DNA from 2 places in the Nitrincola sp. genome. Region 1 is predicted to be linked to the other one. Evidence: predicted binding sites of a transcription regulator. Region 1 holds the regulator's gene; the other holds the start of a gene.

Region 1 (14,915 bases):
AAAAGGCTTAGGTCGATCCGGCAAACTGATTGAGGAGTTTTTATTGATAGTTAATATTAATGGGTTTTTTAGCCTAACTAGATTGGTCAGTGTCAGGTTGCAGCGTGTATCCTAATCACTATTCTGAAAACCTGAGGAGTCAGTCGTGAGTCAGTTTGATTTTGATCTGTTTGTTATTGGCGCTGGGTCGGGTGGTGTGAGAGCCGCGCGTATGGCGGCGTCCATGGGCGTGCGTGTTGCGATTGCAGAAGAGCGTTACCTGGGAGGCACCTGTGTCAATGTCGGCTGTGTACCGAAAAAACTTTATGTCTACGCCTCGCACTATGCTGAAGGTTTTCATGAAGCCGCCGGTTTTGGCCTTCAGGCTGAGAGGCTAGGCTTTGACTGGCCGACACTGAGAGACAACAAAACCCGAGAGATCAGCCGATTGAACGGTATCTATGAAAAGATGCTGTTGAACGCCGGCTGCACGCTGATTCAGGAACGCGCCACAGTAGTAGGCCCCCACGAAGTTAAAGTGGGAGGTAAAACCTACAGTGCTGAACGTATTCTGGTTGCTGTGGGCGGTTGGCCATTCGTACCGGACATTCCTGGGGCTGAGCACATCATCAGCTCCAATGAAGTGTTCGATCTGGATAATTTTCCTGACAAAGTCATCGTTGTTGGGGGAGGCTATATCGCTATCGAATTTGCCGGTATTTTTGCAGGGCTAGGTGCGAAAACCCATCTGGTACATCGTGGCGATCTGTTTCTGAAAGGTTTTGATCAGGAAGTGCGTGAGTTTACCGCCCGTGAGGTCGCTAAAAAAGGGGTGCAGCTGCATTTCAATACTAACCTGACCGGGATAGAAAAAACGCCTGAGGGTAAGTTGATTGCGCAGTTCGATGACGGCCACCAGGAAACGGTTGATCAGATCATGTATGCAACCGGCCGTGTACCCAAGACCCAAGGGTTGGGGCTGGAGCAGGTCGGGGTTCAGCTCAGCGCTAAAGGGGCGGTGGTGGTGAATGATCAGTTCCAGACGGAGGTGCCTTCTATTTATGCTGTCGGGGATGTGATTGATCGGGTGCAATTGACGCCTGTGGCGCTGGCTGAAGGGATGGCCCTGGTTCGCTCGCTCTATGCGCAGGGAAATCCAGCGGTGGATTATGAGCTGATTCCCACGGCGGTGTTCTGCCAACCGAACATCGGCACAGTGGGCTTAACCGAGGAACAGGCACGTGAGCGCTACCCTCAAGTGGATGTGTATCGTTCAGAGTTTCGGGCGATGAAACATACCTTGAGCGGCAGTGATGAACGCACCTTAATGAAGCTGCTGGTCGATCGTGACACAGATAAAGTACTCGGGGTGCATATGGTCGGCGCCGAAGCAGGCGAGATCATTCAGGGGATTGCTGTAGCGCTGAAGGCCGGTGCAACCAAGGCTGTTTTTGATGCCACCATTGGCATACATCCTACCGCGGCTGAGGAGTTTGTTACGATGCGTGAACCTTCAGCCCCTTTTACCAGTTAAGTTTCGACCTGGCTGTCGTTCACTGGCAGCCAGATACGAATATTTCGGAACCAGTTCAAGCTTTGCAACTCCTCTTGTAAATTAGTTTCCAGCGACTGGGCAGTCAATCCGGTGTTTTCAAGTAACGGATAGATCTCGTGGCTAAACTTGATTTCGAGTTCGATGAACTTGGGGGCATAGTAAATAGTCAGCTCATAGGCTGGGCAATCACCTAATAATCGACTTATGGCAGCGTTCAGGTGGTTTTCCACCTCGTTACGTGAAGGCATCAGTGGTTGCGCAATATCGGGTATTAACTCATCGTCATAGGTGTCGATGTGATAGATGATGTAACCTATGTCATCAAACCGGTTTTTCAGTTTGGCACAGACGATATCACCGATAAAGTGTCCTTCAGAGGCGCTCATATGAGCGGGTATCTGCAGATGCATCTCCAGCAGTCCTTGCCCCCCCATCATGCGGGTTCTGAAGTTGTGTACATCTATCACACCCTCAACCGACAGCGCTGTTTCACGAAGCTGGTTGACGCGTTCCTGTGGTAGCCCGGTATCAACCAGTTCGGCCAGGCTTTTCAGTAGCAGGTCGATACCTATCTTGGCGATTAACAGCGCAACCAGTACGGCCGCTAACGCATCCAGCCACCAAACACCTAGAATAGCTCCGGCTATGGCAATCAGGACGACAATTGATGACAGGGAATCAGTTCTATGGTGCCAGGCATTGGCTATGATCAGGTTGGAGTGGTTTGCCTTACCTACTTTCAGGGTATAGAAAAACAGTACTTCATTGGCCAGAATAGAAATGGCGGCAATGATCAGTGCTGGCCAGGTCGGTGGTGAAGGAATCTCGCCCGCAAAGAGTAACTTGAGGCTGTCCCAGGTCATGAAGCCGGCAACTGAAAGTAAAATAACGGCCAGAAATACTGTGCCTAGTGTTTCAAATCGACCATGTCCCCACGGGTGTTCTTTGTCTGGTTTCTTGTGAGAAATGCCCAGCAGAAATATGACCATCATGTCGGTGGCCATGTCAGACAACGAGTGCAACCCATCGGCAATAAGTGCAGTCGAGCCGGTCAAAACACCACCGATCACCTTCAGCGCACTTAAGAGTGCATTGACGATGGCTCCAATGATGCTGATTCGTTGAGCTGCCGCCTGTCGCTGATCGGATGTGTCGCGCATCTGTAAAAAAACCGCATGAGTGAAAAGCCATATCTTACCCTGTGTCAGCTTGAGCTGCCATCATGAATGGTTAGAAATAAAACCGACACGGGAATGAAATAAAATGTGAATAACATTTGATAAAAGGGTTGACAGCCGAAAGATCATCACAAAAACGGAAAAAATCAAAACTCAATCCGGAAAATCTTAATAAGTCGTAAAATAATAGTGTAACCATTTGATTTTGTTGCTAATAAATAAGTGGTTAATTATTAATCAATCTGTGCTGGGGCGTGTGAAAACGGGGTTAAAAAACACTTATCGGCGTTCTTTGCACAGGGTTATCCACAGAAGTTGTGAGTAGGCTTATACAGCCTATATATACTGCGGGATTCAGCGTCTGAGAGCGGCCATTTAGAAGGGCCTAAAAAGCCAAAAAGTTTTTTGCAATGCAGCATTTAGCCGGTGCTTCTGCTAAAATTTTTGCATCATTCAGAAAAGCTAAAAGCGGGTTTACTTTATGCAAGCCACACTGGTTAGTCAGATCTTTCTGCCCCTTGCCCTGTTCGTCATCATGCTCAGTGTTGGCATGTCACTTAAACTATCGGATTTTGTGCGTGTTGCCCGGCAGCCTGTTCCGGTTTTTCTGGGTATCCTGACTCAATTATTGATGTTGCCCCTGCTGGGATGGATCGTGGTGCAGTTGTTTAATTTGCCACCCTTATTAGCAGCAGGTCTTATGATTCTGACGTTTGCTCCCGGTGGAGCCACGTCGAATGCCATCACTCTGCTGGCCAGGGGGGATGCGGCGCTGTCAGTGTCGTTGACAGCCATTAATAGCCTGATTATTCCGTTTACCTTGCCGTTACTGACCGCCTTGATCCTAACCTGGTTATCACTGGAAAGCACACTGGTTCGTTTTCCTGTAATTCAGGCTATTGGGCAGATGGTATTAATAACGCTACTACCGGTTGTGCTGGGTATGTTGTTTGGCCAGTATTGCCCCAACTTGAATCATAAACTTCGATCGCTGTTTCGTTCATTGGCTCTGATCCTGATGCTAATGACGGTTATTTTGCTGGTGGTTAGCAGTTGGGATCGCTTGATCGTGTTGCTGCCACAACTTGCGCTGCCAGTATTAATTCTGGTGCTGGCCGCTATGAGCCTGGGTTATATTCTTGCCAGGATGTTGGGCTTGGATGAGCCGCAGCAGATTACTCTGTTGGTGGAGGTGGGGCTACAGAATGCAGGAACGGCCTTATTGGTGACCAGCACCTTGCTGCAGAGTCCAGAAATGTCGGCCAGTGCGTTGGTGTATGGTGTGCTGATGCAGCTGCCAGCCATGCTGCTGATTGTCTGGCGTAATCGTGCGTGGCTGTTTGGCGTTCTGAAGCAGTTGGCTGTCAGTAGTTAATCTATGCCAATCAGCTTGTGGGTTTGCAGGCTGAGTTTCCAGCGCGGATGGGCTTTACAATAGTCAATGCAGGCCGCCAGTGCGGCTGACTGAGCTGGGCCGTCCATGGGTTGCAGATAGAAATGGTTGAAATGCAACTGTTCGAAACGCTCCGGTAGGGCCTGGATCTGGGGATAAACCAGTTTGAGCTCATCCCCCCCTTGCAGATATAAGGGGGTATCCGCTTTGGGGCTGACGCAGATCCAGTCGATGCCATCAGGCAGGGGTTTGGTGCCATTGGTTTCTACGGCAATGATGAATCCTTCCCGGTGCAAGGCATCCACCAGTGCTTGATCCAGCTGTAGCGCAGGCTCACCACCAGTGCAAACCAGATAAGGGGGTTCGGTGGTGGTGAGTGGCCAAAAGCGTTTCAGGTGGGTTACCAGAGCCTCTGGCGTAGCAAACTTACCGCCGTTCTGTCCATCTGTGCCGACAAAGTCAGTATCACAAAAGTTACACACGGCTGAGGCACGATCTTGTTCACGTCCAGACCAGAGGTTGCAGCCGGTAAAACGACAGAAAATAGCTGGGCGGCCCGCGTGGGCACCTTCTCCCTGCAGGGTGTAAAAACTTTCTTTTACGCTGTACATGACTGCACTCTGCTATTTTTTGTCGAGTTAGTGATCAGGTTTCCCGGTAGATTAATCGCTGACCGGTTCGCCACCGAAGCTGCTGGCCAGCGCCGGAAGCAAACGGCTTATTTCCAGCCCCATGCGGGTAACAGCGGCATCAAAGTCGGCCACTTCATCTTCTGGACGATCGTGTTCCAGTTGTTCATTATACTGGTCCGTCAGTTTGAGGCGGTGCAGGGTCAGGTCGGCATGCAGCACAAAGCTCAGTTGCTCTTCCCAGGTGACTGCAAGGCGGGTGACCTGCATGTCAGTATCCAGGTGGGCACGTATTTCGTCACTGAATAGAGGCTGCCCCTTGATACGAATGACGCCCCCTTCAGCTGAAGTATCGCGTAACTCACATTCATCATCCACTTCAAAGCCACTGCTGACCTGGTTGATATCTTGCAACCACTGTGTCATCACGCTGGCTGGAGCCTGGTTAACGTTAAGCGGTTTTACTTTCAGTGAACCGAGAGCTTCACGTAACGCATTCAGCAACAGCTCACCCCGATTGAAACTACCTGAGTCGATTAGCAGCCAGCCTTGCTCTGGCATCAGCAGGGCGCGGCAGCTCTGTCGTTTGGAGAAAGCGCGCGGGAGCAGCTCCAGCACTACTTCATCCTTAAGCTGGTCTTTCTCTTTTTTGTAGACTTTGCGCGCATCGGTCGCTTCGATACGACTGACCCGCTCTTGCACCTCATCACGAATCACGCTGGCTGGCAGTATGCGTTCTTCCCGTAACAGGGTGATCAGCATATAACCGCTACTGGTGAATACCAGTGAGTCAGCAAAAGGGCAGGGCGCCACCCAGCCACTGCGCTGTAACTCATGGCGTCCACAGGGGGTGAAAGGGTGTTCTGAAAGCGCTTTTTCGAGGGTTTCCGGTGACAGGGTTGAATCGGGTTCAAAACGGTAGCAGAGCAAATTTTTAAAGCTGTTCATGGTTGTTACAGGCCCTCATAAGCCAGCAGACTGAATACGGCGACATTGCTGTCCTGGATTTTCTGAGAGCCCATCAGATCGGGTAAATCAATCAGTGCGGCGACTTCATGTACCTTACCGCCGAGCTTGTTGATCAAGGATAACGCGGCCATGACTGTGCCACCCGTTGCAATCAGGTCATCAAACACCAGTACATTGGCCTCGGGTCCTGGTTGCAGTGCGTCTGTCTGCATTTCGATGGCCGCTGTGCCATATTCAAGATTGTATTCCTGTGACAAAGTATCACCGGGCAACTTACCTTTCTTGCGGATCAGAATCATCGGCAGGTTCAACTGATAGGCAACCACTGACCCAAGAATAAAGCCCCGGGCATCAATGCTGGCTATGTGGGTTATATCCGTGTTCATGTACCGCTGGATAAACGCATCACACACCATGCGCATGGCTTTGGGATCTTTAAACACTGGCGTCACATCACGAAAAACAACACCGGGTTCAGGCCAGTCAGGGATCGAGCGGATCACCGACTTGATATAAAATTCGTCGTAGGACATTTATGTCTCCGAAGGCAAGTGATTCAACTGATAAATGTGCTGATTAGCGGCTGCTTTTGCAGGCATTATCAGTCGTTTGTGCTTCGCCTGAGTGCTCATTGAGCTTCCCGTTATCCAGAATTTCGACTTCTTTGCCATCTACATGGATCAGTCCTAAAGTCTGGAAGCGGGTGAAAATACGGCTGATGGTTTCGACTGCCAGCCCAAGATAGTTGCCTATCTCGTTACGTGACATGGATAAGCGGAAAAAACTGGGTGAGTAGCCGCGTTCATGAAAACGCTGCGAAAGCTTGAGTAGAAAGCTGGCTACACGTTGTTCGGCATTTTTCTTCGACAGCAACATCATCATCTGTTGATCGTTGCAGATTTCTTTACTCATGGTGCGTAGTAACTGACGTCTAAGTTCAGGCATATGCCCTGACAGTTCATCCAGGCGTTCGAAGGGAATCTCGCACACGGTGGTGGTTTCCAGCACTTTCACTGAGACAGGATAGGTCGATGTGTCGTAAGCACTCAGGCCAACCAGTTCACCCGGAAAAAAGAAACCGGTGATCTGCTCTTCACCGTCATCAGTGATGCTGTAGCTTTTAACCGAACCGGCACGAATGGCATAGACACTGCCAAATGCATCACCCTGGCGGAAAAGATGATCACCCTTTTTCAAGGGTCGGCTTTTATCAATGATCGTATCAAGCCGTTCCATCTCGGTCATGTTGAGTGATACCGGAAGGCAAAGAGAACTCAAACTGCAGGTGCTGCAATGAACCTGATTCAGGCTGTGGAGCTTACCTGTCGATTTTTTATCTTCCATCTGCTTGCCTTCCCCGTGAACTCAAAATTATAGCTGCCATTATGTAACATTTCTGCTGCAGGGTGAAGGCTGCACCAGAATAGTTCAGCTTATTCTGCTAAAGCCGACGTTATATAATGCGTGAATAGCCTCGTGTTGGCTGCTGTTTCGGTATATATGCATCAAATGCCATACAGATACGGCGTATCAATAGTCGACCCGAAGGGGTGACGCTGATCTGGCGACCTTGACGCTGAATCAGACCATCGGCTTCAAACTGCTGAAGTTCTGCTAATTCTGCGGCAAAATATTGATCAAAATTCAGGCTGAAGCGCTGCTCGATTGTCGCAGGATTCAGTTCAAAGTGACAAATCAGTTGGTTGATTACCGCACCTCTGACAATGTCATCATCACTCAGACAGACACCACGTTTGATGGCATGCTGCTGTTGTGTCACCGCTTGTGTATAGGTGGCGAGGTCATGTTCATTCTGGTAATAAACCCGGCCGATCTGACTGATTGCAGAAACCCCCATGGCGACCAAGTCACATTCAGCATGTGTAGTGTAGCCCTGAAAGTTGCGATGTAATTGGCCCGCTGCTTGGGCCAGTGCCAGGGTATCATCGGGTTTTGCGAAGTGGTCCATGCCGATATAGACATAACCTGCATTCAGCAGCTTATCGATGGTGTTTTGCAGTATTGCCAGCTTGGTTTCCGGGCTGGGCAGTTCGTCAGGATTGATATGCTTCTGAGAGCGAAAGCGATCCGGGAGGTGGGCATAATTAAACACTGACAGTCGATCGGGGTTCATGCCGATCACTACATCCAGGGTGTCATCAAAACTTTGTTCTGACTGATGCGGTAGGCCGTAAATCAGATCCATATTAATGGATGAAAAACCCAGCTGACGCGACTTGTCGAGTACGGCCTGGGTTTGTTCCAATGGCTGGACGCGATTGACGGCACTCTGCACCTTAGGGTCCAGGTCCTGTACCCCTAAGCTAATTCGGTTGAAGCCTGTTTTGCGCAGTACTTCCAGTGTTTCCGGGCTGGCTTCACGTGGGTCGATTTCGATTGAATAGTCACCCTTGTCATCATTACGCAAATTGAATTGATTGCGTAAAGCAGACATCAGCTCATCCATCTGCTGATCACTGATAAACGTCGGTGTACCACCACCCCAGTGCAACTGATCCACGATCCGGTCATCACTGTACCATTGCGATAGCTGCTTCATTTCGCGGTAAACAGTATCCAGGTAGGGTTGAGCACGGTCACGGTTTCGGGTGATGACCTTGTTGCAGGCACAGTAATAACAAACATGGGCACAAAAGGGGATATGCACATACAGCGACAAAGGCGCAGCTTTATCGGCTGAGTTCTGTCCTTCGCTGATCAGAGCGGCTGGTGAAAGTGCTGGATCAAACTGCACTGCTGTCGGGTAGGAAGTATAGCGTGGGCCTGACAGATCGTAGCGTTTAATCAGATCCATATCCCATACAATGCGACTATCGTTTATCACCAAAAATACCTCAATTCAATCAATCTTTAAAAACTTTTTACACGCCAGTCTACTGATTCTACAGATTGAACAGGCTGCTGAGTGGCAAAGTATAGATACCAAAGCCAATAATCAATGCGCCTGCTATCTGGCGGGTCAGACGTTTCTGCATAATGCTGCGGACCTGACGGGCAAGCAGCCCAGTGGTAAACATGGCGGGTAACGTACCCAGTCCGAATGCGGCCATCAGCAGGGCGCTTTGTTGCCAGCTACCTGCAGCCGATGACCAGAGCAATGTACTATATACCAGACCACAGGGCAGCCAGCCCCAGAGTATACCTAATAAAATGGCTTGGTGTGGGTTGCGAACAGGAAGAATCCTGGCCGCATAGGGTTGGATATGTCGCCATAGATGCCCGCCGAGCTTTTCCAGTCGGGTAATACCAAACCACCATTGACCAACATAAAGCCCCATGGCAATCAGCAGTATGCCTGCAAAGGTTTGCAGTATCAGGCCTGTGATGCCTGTTGCAACCATTGCTCCTGCAACGCCTATTAAAACTCCTGCCAGGGTGTAACTGCCGATGCGGCCAAGATTATACCCCAGCAGTATCGACCAGGCCGGATATTTACCACCCAGTGTATTCAAGCCAACGCTGGCGGCAATACCACCACACATGCCGATGCAGTGGGTGCTACCGAGTAGCCCGATCAGGAAAGCTGTGGTTAGCAGCAGCGGTTCATTCATCCGACTTTCGGCTGCTCTTTGGATCTACTTTGGCGTCATCCGGGATCATGTCTTCGTCATCGTCATACAGAATGCTGTGAGCGGGAGACTCTAAATCGTCGAACTGGCCACTGTTAACACTCCAGAAAAAAGCCCAGAAGGCTAATCCCGTCAAAATCAGTGCGATTGGAATCAAAATAATGATAATTTCCATCAGATACCTGCCTTGGCTTTAGCTGACTCAGGCAGCGGAGCGACCTGAGTACTTTGGGTTTTCCTGGCACGGCGAGCCAGGCGCATAGCATTTCCGGTAACAATCAGCGAGCTGGCAGTCATGCCGATCGCGGCAATGTAGGGTGGCACCATGCCTAAGGCGGCGGCTGGCAGGGCAATGATGTTATAGAGTAGTGAGAGACCCAAGTTTTCTTTAATGATCGTGCGGGTTTTGCGTGCCAAACGGATACCTTCTGCAAGGGTTTGCAGGTTGTTATTGGTTAGTACCGCATCAGCATTGGTTTTAGCCAAGTCAGTGGCTGCTCCCATAGATACCGAGGTTTGGGCGCCAACCAGTACCGGGATATCGTTAATGCCATCGCCCACCATGATGGTTTGCTTACCCTCAGCTTGAAGATTACGGATATGTTCCAGTTTTTGTTCAGGACTCATGCCGCTATTGATCTGATCTATATCCAGCTTTTCAGCTATGCGCTGCACGGCCGGCGATGTATCACCCGTGAGTATCTCAATACTCAATCCCAGTGATTTGAGTTCTTGAATAGCCTGGCGGGTCTCGCGACGGATTTGATCATCCAGCGCAAACCAGGCCAGTGCCTGAGATTCATTCGCTAGCAGTATCCACTGACGTTGTTGGTCTGGCATGGCTGGCAAGGCTTGTCCTGATAACTGCATGGCATAGTCGGGTTTGCCGATACGGTAGCGCTTGCCTTCAATGCTCCCCTCTATACCCTGGCCGACAGTCACTTGAATGGCTTCTGCAGCCGCGGTGTACCAAGGTGTAAAAGCACGCCCTATAGGATGTTCAGACAGAGACTCAAGTGCAGCCCCCCAGTTCAGTGCATCGGCTGACGACGTGCCGTTCAGTGGATGTGTTTCCTGAATGGCTAAACGACCTTCAGTGAGCGTGCCGGTTTTATCAAAAATGATGTGTGTGGCTTTACTGAACGATTCCAGCACATGACCTCGGGTGATTAGCAAACCCTGTTGTCGGAGTGTGCCTGTTGCGGCTGTCAGTGCCGTGGGGGTGGCAAGTGATAGGGCGCAGGGACAAGTCACAACCAATACGGAGAGAGTGATCCAGAAAGCATTTGCCGGTTCAATAAAGTACCAGGCCGTAGAGACACACGCTGCAACGATCAGCGTAGCGCCAACAAAATAGCGCGCAATATGGTCAGCTACACGGGCCACATAGGGTTTTTCACTTTGAGCACGGTCCAGCAGTCTGACAATCGATGATATACGACTATGTTGCCCTACCGCGCTGACCTGCATCTCTATCGGATTTTCTATATTGATAGTACCGCCTACCAGTGGATCCTGAAGCTTTTTCGAGATCGGCATATACTCACCGGTCAGCGCAGATTCGTCTACTGAAGAGAAGCCTTTGATGATTAATCCGTCGGCGGGAATCGTTTGTCCTGGCTTGATACGGACTCTATCCCCAGGTTGTAGTGAGCTGGCTGCCACCAGTTCTTCTTCACCCTCTGAAGTAATGCGCAGGGCGCTGGCAGGAATAAGATTAAGTAATGCATTACCCGCCCGTCCTGTCCGTTGCCTGGCTTTCATTTCCATAAAGCGACCGATAAGCAGGAAAAAAGCAAACATGGTAACTGATTCGAAATAGATATCACCGGTGTTGAATAAGGTGGCCCAAACGCTGGCAATATAACCTCCCCAAATGGCAATGGAGACAGGAATATCCATGGTGAGATGCTTGGCTTTGAGGTCGCGAAACGCGTTTTTTAGAAAAGGCAGTGCGGCATAGAGCACAACTGGTGTTGCTACCACCATGCTGGCCCAGCGCATCAGCAAGACATATTTTTCATCCATGCCAGTGCCAGCAATATCAGCGGCATAAATGGCGGCGGCAAACATCATCGCCTGCATGGATCCGATGCCCGCCACCCCCATACGTATAATGGAGCGCTTACTTTCCTGGGCCAGTAACTGCTCTTCTTTGTCTGGGTGATAAGGGTGAGCTTTGTAACCAATCCGAATCACTTCGGCCAATAGCTGGCTTAGTTTGGTTTCATCCGGATGCCAGACCAGGCGGGCGCGGTGATTAGTCAAATTCACGCTGAACTTGATTACACCGGGTTGCTTTGACAGGTGGTGTTCCAGCAGCCAGACACAGGCCGCACAACTGATACCCTCAATAACGAGAGTTGCTGTATGCGTATCAGTATTGTGACCAGTGACAAAGGCTTGTTGAACTTCCTGATTATCATAAAGCGCTAATTCTTGGGTAAGTGATGCAATCTCAGATAAGTCGGCTGTAGTAGGACTGAGTTCATTACCACGATGCTGATAAAAATTATCCAAGCCTCCCGCAACGATTGTCTCTGCCACTGCCTGACAGCCAGGACAGCACATGCGCTTGTCTTCATCATTGATCCGAGTGAAGTAGTGACTTGCTGGCGGGATATCAGAGCCACAGTGAAAACATTGTTCTGGATCTGTGTTTCGGTTGACTGCTTGCATCAGTTACTTCCGTTCGGTCCTGCTAGGGTACAAGGGTCAGGACTTTGTCATCAAAAGGGGGGTGGGCAACGTGCATGATTTTCCACTCACCTTCAGGTGATATCAGCATAAAGGTTGAACGGGCTGTAATGGGGTGAGTCAGACTGCCGTTGAACTGATGTAGGTCACCCAGTCGATGGAGAATGATAACATGGTCACGCTCTTGGTTGGCGCCCACTTTAATGTGTAATTCCAGCGTGGAAAGATCGGCAGGCAAATCCCCCTGCATGGTGAGCATCGCTTCACCTGTTTGTGTATCCAACGTCAAATTGGCGCTTAAACCCAGAGCCCTGGCGTTCTCTAGCATCGACTCATCCACAGCATAACCACGGCCATCACGGACAAACTCTTTACTCAGAGGTGGATCGATTCGTTGTTGGTTAATGGCAACCGACAGCATAATAAAGCCAACAGTCATGGCAGCCAGTATGGGGGTTAGAATAAACCACAACCAGGGTTGTTTGTACCAAGGGGTAATTTGAACTGCATTTTGACTCATTAAAAGACCTCATAGGACCAGGCGGCAAGAAAATTGCCGCCTAGTATACTTAAAAATAATATGGGGGTTTATCTTTACCGTGATGGTGGCGGTCCCATAAAGCGACTTTCAACTGTTGCGCTGACTTTAGGCTCATCCACAGTTTCGACAGTGAAAACAATCGAAGAGTTCGCCGTGCTGAGTTTATTTTTCTCTATCTGAACTCGAATCGGGTAATTAAGCAATTCGCCAGCACTAACATTGACCTCAGGCTCGTTCACCATTTGCAGTCCGTCAATGCCTTCTACTGTGATTCGGTAGCGCCTATCTACCTGTTCTTTGTTGGCAACTTTTAGCGTGTATACGTTTTGAATCAAATTACCGCTGACTTCATTAAACAATGCCCCACGGTCTCGTATGGCTTCAAACTCAATCGGCACACGATTTGAGAGTACGTAAGCAAACGCTGAACACATAATCACCACCGCTGTCAGATAGCCCATCAAGCGTGGGCGTAAAAGCTTGGTTGGTTTTCCGTTTAGGGAGTGCTCAGTAGTATAGGTGACCAGACCAGGCTCGTAGCCCATTTTCACCATGATTTCGTCGCAGGCATCAATACAGGCGCCACAAGCAACGCATTCATACTGCAAGCCGTCACGGATATCGATACCAACCGGGCAGACGTTAACGCAGGCATAGCAATCGATGCAATCACCCAGACCTTCAGCTTTATAGTCAGCATCTTTTTTACGCTTGCCGCGCTTTTCACCGCGCGCCTCGTCATACGAAATGATCAGCGTGTCCTGGTCAAACATAACACTCTGAAAGCGGGCATAAGGGCACATGTAGATACAGACCTGCTCGCGCAACCAGCCAGCATTACCGTAAGTGGCAACGGTCAGAAAACCCAGCCACCAAAGCTCCCAAGGCCCTAGATCAGCACTGAGAATGCTGGGCAGCAGTTCACGAATCGGAGTGAAATAACCCACAAAGGCGATAGCTGAAGCCGCTGCAATACTAATCCAGATTGTATGCTTGGCCGCCTTGCGCAAGAACTTATTGCCACTCATCGGCTCTTTGTCCATGCGCATGCGTTTATTTCGATCACCCTCTGTGATGCGTTCTGCCCAGATGAAAAACCAGGTCCAGACAAACTGAGGGCAGGCGTAGCCACACCATAGACGACCCGCGAAGACGGTTACAAAAAACAAAATGAAGGCGAGGATGATCAGCAGCCAGGAAAGCAGCATGAAGTCCTGAGGCCAGAAGGTGAGGCCAAATATATGAAACTGTCGGTTAGGTAGATCAAAGAGAATGGCTTGTCGGCCATCGTATTGTATCCATGAAAAAGCAAAGAACATCGCCAGCATGAGAAAGCCGGCAGTGGTGCGCAGGTTTTTGAAAAAGCCTTTATAGTATTTGACGTAAATATGCTCTCGTTTTGCATATAAGTCATAGGACTGAGTGTTATTGTCTTTTCCAGGGGTAACATCTTTGACCGGTATCTGGTTCATGATCTGCCTGCCATCGTTTAACAAGTGTGATTGCTATTCGATTGATTGAATAAGTAAACGCTTAAGTAATGATATTATGCCAAAAAAAAAGGTGATATGACCTATATCATATCACCTTTATTTAGATGGATTTCACTTAGTCGTTACTAAGACTCATAACGTAAGCTGTAACCAGATGTCTCTGGTCCTCGGTCAGAAGGCCAGAAAATGATGGCATTACACCAAAGCGACCATGGCGCAGGGTGTGTGCAATCTGCTCTAGGCTTCCACCGTACAGCCAGGTGTCATTGGTCAGGTTGGGTGCACCTAGTGCATGCATGCCCGTACCCTCAGCCGTGTGACAAGCGGCACAAAGCGATGCGAACTGAGGTTCAGCACGTGCTGCAGATTCAGCATCGTGTTCGCGTTTGCTTAGGCTCAGTACATAGTGAGCCATATCGCGCACACCATCTTCACCCAGAACCTCACCCCATGCAGGCATGGCGCCGTTACGACCCTGATGCAGGGTTGTTTTGATGGCATCTTCAGAACCACCCCACAACCAGTCACTGTCAGTCAGATTAGGGAAGCCGTAAAAGCCTACACCCCCAACACCGTGACAGACAGAGCAGTTGTTGGCGAACAAGCGCTGACCAATCCGGAGACCTTCAGCGTTTTCAGGCTGCTGAAGCTCTTCTACTGACAGCACAGCAAAGCGTTCGAAGATCGGGGCGTAATGCTCTTCAGCATAAGCCATTTCTTCTTCCCACTGTCCTGTAGAGGTCCAGCCCAGCAGGCCTTTGAAGTTACCCAGACCAGGATACAGCAGCAAGTAGACCAGACCAAAAACCACGGTAGCAACAAACATCTGGAACCACCATTTTGGCAGTGGGTTGTCCAGCTCTTCGATACCATCGAAAGAGTGTCCAACAG
Region 2 (5,524 bases), on a different contig from region 1:
ACGGCTGACCGATAACTACAGCATAACCAGTTTACGAGGTGATTCAGGATGGCTATTGAACTGAACGGCCTGTCCTCCAACCAGACGACAGCCGCCCGCGGCAAGCAGACAGAGCAAGCGTCTGCCAAGCCCGAAAATCAAGGTAATGCCGGTAACACACCCGCAACCAAAGCGGATACTGTTCGTCTTAGCGATGCCGCCCAGGCTCTGCAATCTGCCAAATTGCAGGCTGATGACAGTTCAGATTTTGATGCAGGGAAAGTGGCTGAAATAAAAGCCGCCATTGCAGACGGTAGTTACAACATCAGCAATGAACGTATTGCCGATAAAGTATTACAGTTCGAAAAACTCTTTAGTTGATCAAATCTATGTCATTAGATCTTTACGAACAGTTCGCAACCCTGACCCGTCAGGGTTGTGTGCTTTTCCACTCACTGCAAGAGGCTCTTGAGCAAGAACACGCCGTACTCGAACAACGCGATCTTGAAGGGCTGAAACTAACCACGCGAAACAAGCATGCGTTGCTGCTCAAGATTGAAGCGAACATCCGTGAGCGTAACCAGACATTAACCCTGGCTGGACACTCCCCCTCAGAGGCTGGCTTTGAAGACTTTTCGGAAGAGCTGCCCAGCTCACTGCGAGATGCGGTGTTATCTGACTGGCAACAGCTCAAGCAACAGCTCAATGATGTCCGTGCAACCAGCAAACGTAATGAGCAGATTCTGGCTCGCAGCAAACAAAATGTTGACCAGTTGCTGGCCCTGTTACAGGGACATCAGGGTTCCAATGTGCTTTATGATCCGGCTGGCGGCAAAGGCAATTACGCTGCACAACGTAGCATAGGTAAAGCCTAAGCCTCTCACACTGGTCAGCCAGGCCAATTCTCAGTACAATACCCGCGCCTTCTCCCTGTAGTTCAACTGGATAGAACGGACCCCTCCTAAGGGTCAGATCGGGGTTCAAGTCCCTGCGGGGAGGCCAATAAATGCTCATAACGCTGATCTGTCAGGGTTTTCAAGAAGGCTACCAGGGCGTCCACACGCCGATCATCTAAGGCCGGTCCTGTTTCCAACTCATCCAGAGACAAATTCTCCGCTATTTCAGCTTCCCTCCAAGGCTCACCGGTTTCCGGGTTAATCTGCATAGATGCTTTACGGCTGTTGTATTTGTTATAGAACAACACCACCGTACGCAGATCCTTAAAAACACCGTTGTGCATATAGGGCGCGGTTACGGCCACATTGCGTAGCGTTGGCGTTTTGAATTTACCTCGTTGCAGTGGATCTGACACATCTGGGTGAGCAAAAAGGCCTTCATCTGGCATAGTGACGGCATTTAATGCACGTAAATCGGTGTTTTCGGGTACGCCGATATTGTGGAACTCATAATTACTGAAAGTTTCCTGCTCACTGCCCGGCAAAGCCTGCAATTGGTGGCACAGATTGCAATTAGTAAACTGCTGTGAGAAGAATAATGTCATTCCCAAGTCTTCTTCAGGCGTCAGACTAACTTCACCGCGAAGATAGCGGTCATACTTTGAATCAAAGGGCGCAAACAAGGCCGTTTGCTCGAAGCTGGCAATCGCATCAGCCACAGCTCTATAAGTAGCGTCAGCGTTATGAAAAATATCGCTACCATAGACCTCAGCAAAAAGTGGCTGATAGCTCGGATGCTCTGCTAAACGGGTCACCAGTGTCTGCTTATCCGGCAATGCCATTTCAATAGGATTAAGCGGCGGCCCTTCTGCCTGATCGACCAAAGTGGATGCACGACCATCCCAGAACTGTCCGCCCACATACACCCCATCATCATTGCGGTGAAAAGGTGGAATAAAAGCCGCATAGCCGATAGCGGGAGCATTTCTGTCTCCCAGCGATTTACCATCATCACCCAGTGAAACTGCCGCCGCGACACCCTCTCCACGGTGGTCTGAAAACCCCTTATCCGGTGCATGACAGGTCGCGCAGGACTGGCTGCGTGTCATTGACAAGATGGGATCAAAGAACAACGCCTGCCCCAACTGCTCCTTATTCGAAGACCCCCCTGTTGCCACGGAATCATCTGCCAAAGCAGGCAGCATAAACACACTCGAGGCGGCCAGTAATAAAGCCACATTTGACAGGCTAGTAAAACTTACTTTTTTCATTTCCACTCCCGCTAACTCCAGCAGCACCGTAAAATCACCCTCAAGAAAAGCACTATATACCGGCACTTTAAAAGAAAACATGATACAGATCAGCATCAACTAAACTAAACAACATGGTTAATTGTAACAATAATGATTATCATATAGGATGTTTTTCAAATCGAACGAGGGAGAAAGTTATGAAACGCACACTAACCCTGCTTTATGTAGGTCTCGCGTTAGCGGGTGCCACTCACCAGGCTATCGCAGCCGAGCCTGCCGCTGTATTGAAGACCTATGCCGACATAGCCGAAGCCGGCTACAGTGACTCCGTCACCACGGCGCAAGCACTCAAAAGCAAAGTTGATAGTCTGTTAGCCAACCCCAGTGAAGAAACACTGCAGGCTGCCCGTGAAGCCTGGATAGCATCCCGTGTCCCCTATCAACAGACCGAAGTATTCCGCTTTGGTAACGCGATAGTGGATGACTGGGAAGGTCGTGTGAATGCCTGGCCTCTCGATGAAGGTTTGATTGATTATGTCGATAGCAGCAGCTACGGCGACATGTCTGATGAAAATGCCCTGTACACCGCCAATGTCATTGCTAATACATCGATTCAACTGGGCAATGAAACTGTTGATACGACAGAAATTACTGCAGAGCTTCTGGCAGAAACCCTGCATGAAATCGATGAGATTGAAGCGAATGTAGCGACCGGCTATCACGCCATCGAGTTTTTGCTTTGGGGACAGGATCTATATGGTACCGAGCCAGGTGCCGGCGAAAGACCTGCTACCGACTTTAGCCTGGAAAACTGCACCGACGGAAACTGTGATCGTCGCCGCCAGTACCTGTCTGTCGCCACAGACCTGTTGATTTCTGATCTGGAAGAGATGGCTGATAACTGGAAAGAGGGCGGCGAAGCCCGCGTGCAGCTGGTTGATAAAGGTGAAAAAGGTGCACTGGCAACAATTCTGACCGGGATGGGTAGTCTTTCCTACGGGGAGTTGGCTGGTGAACGCACTAAGCTCGGTCTGATGCTGCATGACCCAGAAGAAGAGCACGATTGCTTTTCAGACAATACCCACAACTCACACTTCTACGACGTACTGGGGATAAATAACGTATTTCAGGGCCAGTACACCCGTGTCGATGGCTCTGTTGTGCAAGGCGCATCACTGGCCGACATGCTGAAAGCCAGTGCACCTGAAGTTGAGCAGCAGCTCTCATCCGAGCTCGCTGAAACCCAGGCGGCCGCCCAGGCCATTGTTGATGCTGCCGCCCAAGGCAACACTTTCGATGTACTGATTGGTGCAGGCAATACTGAAGGTAATGCACTGGTACAACAACTGGTTGACAAGCTGACTACACAGACCCGTTCTATCGAGAAGGCTATCAATGCACTTGAGCTGGACGGCATCGAACTGGAAGGTTCGGACAGCCTGGACAATCCTGACCTAGTTATTAACGGCTAAGTATCACGCATGTCTCAACAAAGATTGAATACGCTGGGATTCAGTCTGCTACTGGCTGCCTCTACGGCAGCCGGTAACACGCCTGTCTATCAGACATCAGAATTGCAACCGGCCGGAGAAGCTACGGCACAGGTGGCACGAAATGAAAAAGCCTTTTCTCACCCATCCGCTCTACTAGCTGATAGTGAACAGATGATGTTCACCCTGGGTAGAAGCCTATTCAAGAAAATATGGGTCTCTGCGCCAGCATCAACCAAAGCCAGTGACGGATTGGGGCCTCTGTTCAATTCACGTTCATGCCTGCGCTGCCATACCAATAATGGTCGTGGACATACACCGGATACCAGTCAAGACAACTACAATGCTGTGTCGATGCTATTGCGCCTGAGTATTCCGGCACAAAATGACCAGGATAGGCACGCATTGGATTCAGGACAATCCGGGGTTATTCCAGAACCGACCTACGGCACTCAACTGCAGGACTTTTCCATTCAAGGCATTCCAGCTGAGGGGCGCTTTACCCTGAGCTACGACGAAATCCCTTTTCACTTTGCTGATGGTGAAACCCTGACACTACGCCAACCCAACTACAGCATCACGGATTTGAAATATGGGCCGCTGCATCCGGATACCCAGCTTTCTCCACGCATCGCCCCGCAGATGATCGGACTGGGTTTACTGGAAGCGATCAGTGACGAGGATATTCTGGCCTGGGAAGATCCTAATGATCAAAACGGTGATGGCATTTCAGGAAAAGCCAACCGGGTGTGGGATATTGATGCCCAAGCGACAGCTATCGGCCGATTTGGCTGGAAAGCCGGACACCCTACGATTAAACAGCAAAACAATTCCGCCTTTCACGAGGATATAGGTATTTCCACCAGCATGTATCCACAGGGGTATGGTGGCTGTACAGAGCAGCAAACGCTCTGCAGACAAGCACCCGATGGTAACAGCCCTCACCTGGATAATGTTGAAGCATCGGATGCAGTCGTCTCTGCACTGCAACTCTATATTCAACATCTCGCCGTACCTGCACGATCGAGCACTCAGGCGCCTGAAGTGGCCGAAGGGCGCGAACAGTTTTACGCGTTGGGATGTAATGCCTGCCACCGACCCTCTTATATCACCGCAGCCGATGCTCCAGCTGGACTTGCCAACCAAAAAATCTGGCCATACACCGATCTGTTGTTGCATGATATGGGTGAAGGACTGGCTGACCACCGAGCTGAATTTAATGCCAACGGCAACGAATGGCGAACACCGCCTTTATGGGGCATCGGCCTGACACAGGCCACCAGTGGCCAGACGCATTTTTTGCATGATGGTCGGGCTCGTAGTCTGACAGAAGCCATCCTCTGGCACGGCGGTGAAGCACAAATAGCACGAAATCGCTTCACACAGCTGGATAAACCTCAGCGAGATGCTTTGATCTCCTTTCTGGAATCCCTGTAGCTGTATGTTTAAAAAGTCTATTTTAAGAGCATAATTTAAGAGCACTTCTATGAATGCCGTAGATACAATAGGGTTAAGCCGACACATCCGCTGGATACTGACAGCCAGTTGTCTACTCATCACCAACCTGGCAATAGCCGATACCCCGACTGAGCAGGATTGGCAACAGCTCAACAGTGCCATCATTGACCAACAGGTCATCCCTGGTTATCAACAACTGGTGAACAGTACCGCACAGCTGGCTGCTGCGACTGAGCAGCTATGCCTGCAGCCTGACGACCAGCAACTGCAACTCGCTCAAACCCGTTATCGCCATGCGATGACTGACTGGCAAAGTATAAAGCATATAAACTTTGGCCCTGTGACACTGCTGATGCGTAACTTTGCTCTGCAGTACTGGCCAGACAAGCGTAACAGTGGCAGCTCACACCTCAGAGACGCACTGGCCGATACGTCAGTTCAATTTGAC

What was found. Region 1 encodes FNR, which switches genes on or off when oxygen is low (the NO sensors DNR and NnrR bind a similar motif). Its sites were predicted from a motif close to TTGATNTANATCAA; they were not measured.
Positions count from the first base shown of each region.
Region 2: the regulator FNR is predicted to act here: its motif matches at 2,226-2,239, upstream of ACN0R1_RS19095 (cytochrome-c peroxidase).

Region 1 is NZ_JBLXDN010000003.1:62,161-77,075, forward strand. It holds gene gorA (glutathione-disulfide reductase) at 146-1,513, shown strand; gene ACN0R1_RS03765 (cation diffusion facilitator family transporter) at 1,510-2,694, opposite strand; gene ACN0R1_RS03770 (bile acid:sodium symporter family protein) at 3,194-4,087, shown strand; gene queE (7-carboxy-7-deazaguanine synthase) at 4,084-4,716, opposite strand; gene ACN0R1_RS03780 (recombination-associated protein RdgC) at 4,768-5,682, opposite strand; gene ACN0R1_RS03785 (adenine phosphoribosyltransferase) at 5,688-6,236, opposite strand; gene fnr (fumarate/nitrate reduction transcriptional regulator Fnr) at 6,280-7,047, opposite strand; gene hemN (oxygen-independent coproporphyrinogen III oxidase) at 7,157-8,545, opposite strand; gene ACN0R1_RS03800 (sulfite exporter TauE/SafE family protein) at 8,607-9,275, opposite strand; gene ccoS (cbb3-type cytochrome oxidase assembly protein CcoS) at 9,268-9,468, opposite strand; gene ACN0R1_RS03810 (heavy metal translocating P-type ATPase) at 9,468-11,972, opposite strand; gene ACN0R1_RS03815 (FixH family protein) at 11,995-12,510, opposite strand; gene ccoG (cytochrome c oxidase accessory protein CcoG) at 12,585-14,003, opposite strand; gene ccoP (cytochrome-c oxidase, cbb3-type subunit III) at 14,140-14,915, opposite strand, start outside.
Region 2 is NZ_JBLXDN010000046.1:12,181-17,704, reverse strand. It holds gene flgM (flagellar biosynthesis anti-sigma factor FlgM) at 49-360, shown strand; gene ACN0R1_RS19105 (flagella synthesis protein FlgN) at 369-854, shown strand; tRNA gene ACN0R1_RS19100 (tRNA-Arg) at 906-981, shown strand; gene ACN0R1_RS19095 (cytochrome-c peroxidase) at 941-2,080, opposite strand; gene ACN0R1_RS19090 (imelysin family protein) at 2,326-3,600, shown strand; gene ACN0R1_RS19085 (di-heme oxidoredictase family protein) at 3,610-5,055, shown strand; gene ACN0R1_RS19080 (imelysin family protein) at 5,105-5,524, shown strand, end outside.